Regions from separate parts of the Agromyces sp. CCNWLW213 genome, predicted to be linked through region 1. Evidence: predicted binding sites of a transcription regulator. Region 1 holds the regulator's gene; the other holds the start of a gene.
The links. The regulator HspR, encoded in region 1, represses chaperone genes until heat shock. The targets are predictions, from matches to a motif close to AAGTTGAGTCNNNNNGACTCAACTT.
Positions count from the first base shown of each region.

Region 2: the regulator HspR is predicted to act here: its motif matches at 2,055-2,079, upstream of WBQ80_RS06870 (ATP-dependent Clp protease ATP-binding subunit).

Region 1 covers NZ_JBBBDX010000003.1:124,858-127,967, forward strand. Annotated here, with positions in the region: gene WBQ80_RS07850 (nucleotide exchange factor GrpE) at 1-203, shown strand, start outside; gene WBQ80_RS07855 (DnaJ C-terminal domain-containing protein) at 338-1,330, shown strand; gene WBQ80_RS07860 (heat shock protein transcriptional repressor HspR) at 1,327-1,752, shown strand; gene WBQ80_RS07865 (cryptochrome/photolyase family protein) at 1,802-3,110, opposite strand, start outside.
Region 2 covers NZ_JBBBDX010000002.1:558,725-561,834, reverse strand. Annotated here, with positions in the region: gene WBQ80_RS06875 (RES domain-containing protein) at 567-1,865, shown strand; gene WBQ80_RS06870 (ATP-dependent Clp protease ATP-binding subunit) at 2,097-3,110, shown strand, end outside.

The DNA.
Region 1 (3,110 bases):
TGCGCGCGTCGGTCGAGAAGCTCGGCCTCACGCCGTTCGGCGAGGTCGGCGAGCCGTTCGACCCGCAGCGCCACGAGGCGATCTTCCAGCAGCACTCCGACGAGGTGGAGGTCGACACGGTCGGCGACGTGGTCGAGACCGGCTACCTGCTGGGCGGCACGCTGCTGCGGGCGGCGAAGGTCGTCGTGAAGACGCCCGCCTAGCGAACGTGCGGGTCGAGGAGCGGCGCCGGCCGCGTCTCGAGACCCCCTCGTCCGAGGTCTCGAGACGCTCCCGGCTCAGCCGGGTGCTCCTCGACCCGCAGCCGGACCACTAGATTTCGAGGAAGGAGGCGCCGATGGCCAGCCAGGATTGGTTCGACAAGGACTTCTACGCGATCCTCGGCGTCTCGAAGGACGCGAGCGACGCCGACATCAAGAAGGCCTACCGAAAGCTCGCGCGCAAGTACCACCCCGACCAGAACGCCGGGGACGCCGCATCCGAGGCGAAGTTCAAGGAGATCAGCGAGGCGCACTCGGTGCTCTCCGACCCCGAGGAGCGCAAGGAGTACGACGCGGTCCGCGCCATGGGCCAGGGCGCGCGGTTCACCGCGCCCGGCGGCGGCGCCGGCGGCTTCGAGGACGTCTTCGGCGGCATGTTCGGCGGTCCCGGCGGGCGCGGTGGCACGCGGTACACCTCGACGCAGGGCGCGCAGTACGACGACCTCCTGAGCGGCCTGTTCGGCGGAGGCCGCTTCGGCCAGCCCACGGGCGGCTACGGGGGGTTCGGCGGACCGACGCGCGGCCGCGACGTCACTGCGACCACGACGCTCGACTTCGTCACCGCGACCAAGGGCGATCGCATCACGCTGCAGACCGCCGACGGCCGCGAGATCACGGTCAACGTGCCCGCGGGCGTGGCCGACGGCCAGAAGATCCGCCTGCGCGGCAAGGGGCACCCGTCTCCCGACGGCGGCGAGGCGGGCGACATCGTCCTCACCGTGCGCGTGCGCAAGCACCCCGTCTTCGAGCGCGACGGCCTCAACCTCCGCGTCAACGTGCCCGTCACCTTCGCCGAGGCCGCACTGGGCGCGACCATCCAGGTGCCGACCCTCGGCGGTGAGCCGGTGAGGCTGCGCGTCGCACCCGGCACCCCCAGCGGGCGCGTGCTGCGCGTGAAGGGCCGCGGCGTCGAGACGAAGAAGGGCACGGGCGACCTCCTCGCCGTCGTGCAGGTCGCGGTCCCGTCGCACCTGTCGAAGGAGTCGGAGGAGAAGCTGCGCGAGTTCGCCGCGCTCCTGCCCGACGAGAACCCCCGCGAGGACCTCCTCGCCAAGGCGAGGGGCGCATGATGCAGGTCGACGGCGAGAGCCCCCTGTTCGTGATCTCGGTCGCGGCCGAGCTCGCCGGGATGCACCCGCAGACGCTCCGCCAGTACGACCGCATGGGGCTGGTCTCCCCGAAGCGCACCGCGGGCAAGTCCCGCCGCTACTCGATGCGCGACGTGGCGCAGCTCCGCGAGATCCAGCAGCTGTCGAGCGAGGGCGTGAGCCTCGAGGGCATCCGGCGCGTGCTCGGCCTCGAGAACGAGGTCGCCGACCTGCGCCAGCGCGTCCGCGAGCTCGAGCGCGCGCTCGCCGACGAGATGCTCAACCGCCCGGGCCGGCGCGTGTTCGCGGCCGGAGCCGAGGGCGAGGTGGTCTCGCTCAAGGCCGGCACGCGCGTGCGCCGCGAGAACGCCGTCGTCGTGTGGCGGCCGCTCGAGCGGGGCTGAGGTCCCCGGGTCGGGCGGGTCGCGTCCCTCGACCACCGGCGACCGCCCTTCAGTCCGGCGCCGGCCCGAATCCCTCGCTGTCGCGATCGCGAGCGGCCTCCTGCGCGACGACCGCGTCGCGGTCCGACAGCCGCCGGAGCCCGGCGAGCGGCTGCGCCATCCGGTGGTTGCCGCGCAGTCGGGGCTCCGCGCGGTCGAGGAACGCCCAGTATCCGGCGGTGACCGGGCAGGCGTCGGGACCCAGGCGCACCTTGGGATCGAAGCGGCATCCGCCGCAGTAGTCGGTCATCTTCGAGATGTACGCGCCGCCCGCCGCGTAGGGCTTGGTCGCGACGACCCCGCCGTCGGCGTGCTGCGACATCCCGACCACGTTCGCGGGCATGACCCACGGCGTGCCGTCGACGAACGCGCCCGCGAACCAGTCCGTGAGGGCGGCCGGATCGACCGCGCGCTGCAGCGCCCAGTTGCCGAGCACCATGAGCCGCTGGATGTGGTGCGCCCAGCCGCGGGTGCGCACGTCGTCGAGCGTGTGCCGGATGCACGCCGCGTCCACGCCGGAGGTGTCGAGCGCCGCGAACGGGCGGGGGACGGGCCGGGTCGACTCGAGGCGGTTGTTCGAGCGCGTGTAGTCGGGGCCGAGGTGCCAGTAGAGGTGCCACATCCAGTCGCGCCATCCGATCACCTGCCGCACGAAGCCCTCGACGCTCTGCAGCGGCGCACGCCCGGCCGCGTGCTCGGCGGCGACGCGTTCGGCGAGGGCGAACGGGTCGATGAGGCCGAGGTTGAGCGGCACGCTGAGCAGCGAGTGCGCCATGACCCAGTCGTGGGTGAGCACCGCGTCCTCGTACGGGCCGAAGTCGCCGAGGCGCGACCCGATGAAGTCGGCGACCGCCTGCTCGGCCTCGGACTCCGTGACCGCGAAGCGCCGGGGGCCGTCGTCGCCGATGAGCTGCACGTGCCCGTCGGCCTGCCACCGGTCGAGGTCACGGCGCACCTCGCGGTCGAGGTCGTCCTCCTCGGGCCACCACGGCTCGGGCAGGCCCAGGGTGACGGCGCCCTTCGGCGGGGGCTGCCGGTTCTCGCGGTCGAGGTTGAAGCGCCCGCCCTCGGGCTCGGGCCCGCGCATCAGGATGCCCGTGCGCTCGCGCGTCCAGCGGTAGAAGTCCTCCATGCGCGGCCGACGACCCTCGCGCGCCGCCATCCACCCGGCGAAGTCGGCCTCGGAGGTGACGAAGCCCCGGCTCGGCAGCATCCGGATGCCACGGCGCCGCAGGGCCGCCCTCGCGGCCCACGACACGGGCGCGATCGCCTCGAGGTCGTCGCGCCCGTCGACGGCGTCGCCGAACCGCTCCACCTGA
Region 2 (3,110 bases), on a different contig from region 1:
GATTTCCGCTAGCCCGGCAACCAAGTCAGCGGCCCCGGCGGTAGCTTAAGGGCCAGTCCGACCCACGGGCGCGTCGTGCTCTTCGCTCCTCTTGCGGGATGGACTTGGACACGAGTCCCTCGTCGGCCTCTGTGGTGTTGGCCTTGAGCGCACGGTTGCCGCCTGCTGGCAATTCCTCCTGCGGCGCAATAAGAGCCTTGATGTCCTCGTCGTCCTGCGCAAGGCAGACACGTGCTCAACGAAGCTCTGGAACGCGGCGCGCGCCTGCGCCTTGTGCCGATCCGCTTACTCGCAGGTCATGTCCACTAGGTCGTCCTCGAGCACCGCCTCGACGGCGTCTGTGCCATCCAGGGGCTCGGGCTCGGGGGGCCCTGAACTCGACGATCCGCCGTGCTCTTGGTTCCTGTGTCGAGTCTTCGGTCGTGGCCGCCTGCCTTGGCGCCACCGACTCGTCTCGCGGTGGGTCAGAAAGGCCTGAATTCCGAGCTACTGCGCCGAAGACAGAGGCTCGCTCGCCCCGTCACGAGCACCTCGAGACAGTTGAGCACTCATGCCATGATCAAGCGGTGGACTATCCCGAGGGCTTTGGTGGCATCGCGGCAACGCTCTGTCTTGACCACTTCACCGATGAGGTGCTTCGCGAGTTGCTTCGTCCAGAAGCGAACGAGTACGAGTGCAGCTACTGCCAGCGAAAGGCCGGCGCTGACAACGAGCCGGCATTCGCAGTGCCGATGGACCTTGTCGGTGACCGTGTGTGGGAGGCCGCCACGTGGCTGTACGCGGATCCGGGATTCATCGAGTACTTCAACGGGGAACCCTGGAGCGAGGAGGCGCTCTTCGAACACAACGAGGTCCTCTACGACATCCTCGGCGACGCGGTAGACGAGGTAGTTGTCGATGACGTCATCGAGTCCCTTCGGGATGCCTCGAGCGACCGTGAGTACTGGGTGAGCAATGATAAGGTTTCGCAGTTCGCGCTCGGCTGGGGTGCGTTCGAAAGAACGGTAAGGACCGAGTCCAGGTTCATCTTCATCGGCTCCTCGGCGCGACCCGGATATGAGGACGAGCCACCTGCCCGCCTGGCGAAGTTCCTCAAGGCGTTGCTCACATATGTCGAGTCAGATCTCCTCGTGGAGCTGCCCACCGGGTCGAAACTCTTTCGCGGACGCATGACAGATGCCCTCGACAGACTGCGGTCAGACATCGAAGCGGAGCCGAGTTCGCAGCTTGGGCCAGCTCCGTCGCATCTCGCAGACGCAGGTCGCCTCAACGGCAAGGGAATCGGCGTGTTCTATGCGGCAGACGAAATCGACACCGCGGTAGGCGAGATAGCTCTTCACTCGCCGTACGACGAAGCGATCATCGGCGGATTCGTGACAAAGCGTCCCCTCCAAATCCTCGATTTCACGAGGAAGCTCACGACGCTCCCCAGCATCTTCGCGAGCGACGAGGAGAGCCGCACGCGCTGGCTGTTCGCGCGATTCGCGACGCACTTCACGGCCCGCATCACTGCGCCCGTGTTGCTTGATGGCCGACAGCTCGTTGATTACACGCCGACCCAGGTTGTGGCCGAGTACCTGCGGTACGTCCCCGAGACGCGCATCGACGGTATCGCATGGCCGTCACGTGTGAAGGCCGGGAATGGGAAAAACGTCGTGCTATTCCTGGGCCCGGGCGCCGATTTCCGGACTGACCCTCCCACAGAGGCCGAGCTGAACCGGGTGGGGGGTACCAAGTTGCCTACCCTCACGCTTTCACGCGACGACCTCACCGAGCACCGAGTGAAGCGGCGCGTAAAGGTGAAGCGGCTTCGACGGCCTGAGCCGGGCGAAGTCGACGACCAGCCGTACTTTATGCACTTCTAAATCTCGTAACCGGCTCAAGCCCAGGCACGACGGACTCCGCGCGCTTTGGCGTGACCGAGAAGGTGACATGTGTGGCTGGGTCGCGCCGACCCGCAGACAGATGTATCCGCCGAGCTCGCGTGGACCGATCGGTTGCGGGCGCCGGTCGGACTCGAGTACGGCGGGAATACCGGCGTCCCCTGGACGTTGAACTTGAGCGTACCCAACTCAAGTTCCCCCAGGAGGACCTAGGTGCCCGACAACTTCAACGAGGCCGGCGCGAGCTCGTTCGACGAGTTCCTCGCCCGCTACCTCGCGGGTGAGCAGGCCAGGCAGGCCCGGTCGATCGACCTCAGCCGGTTCCTGACCTCGCGCACCCAGAGCATCCTGCAGCGCGCCGGACGCTTCGCGCTCGAGCGCGGACAGACCGAGCTCGACGCACTGCACATCCTGCGCGTCATCGTCGAGGACGAGTCCGTCGCGCAGGCGATCACGCGCGTCGGCGCGAGCCCCGAGCGCATCATCACGGCGACCGAGGCGCGGCTGCCCGCGGCATCCGCAGGTCTCGACAAGCTCGACCAGCAGAAGATGAACGCGGCGACGATCACGCCGAGCGCGAGTCGCGCGCTGTTCCACGCGTACCAGGTCGCCCGCTCGAGTGGGTCGACGTACATCGACCCCGAGCACGTGTTCTTCGCGCTCGTGCTCGGCCAGGACGCCCCGGCCGGGCAGGTGCTGCAGCGCGCCGGCGTGACCGCCGAGGCGCTCGCGGCCGGGCTCGGTGAGCAGATCCAGCAGAGCGCCGGCGCCGAGGCGACCGGCACAGACGGTTACGAGCAGACGGATGCCGCGGCATCCGCCACCCCAATGCTCGACAAGTTCAGCATCGACCTCACCGAGCGCGCCATGAACGGCGAGCTCGACCCCGTGATCGGGCGCGCCGACGAGATCGAGCAGACCATCGAGATCCTCAGCCGCCGCACGAAGAACAATCCCGTGCTGATCGGCGAGGCCGGCGTCGGCAAGACCGCGATCGTCGAGGGCCTGGCCCGCGCGATCGTCGAGGAGAACGTTCCCGAGGCGCTGCTCGGTAAGCGGGTCGTCGCGCTCGACCTGCCCGGCATGCTCGCCGGCACCCGCTACCGCGGCGACTTCGAGGAGCGCCTCACCAAGACCATGGAGGAGATCGCCGAGCACCGGGGCGAGCTCATCGTGTTCATCGACGAGGTGCACACCGTCGTCGGCGCCGGCGGTGCCGGTGAGGGC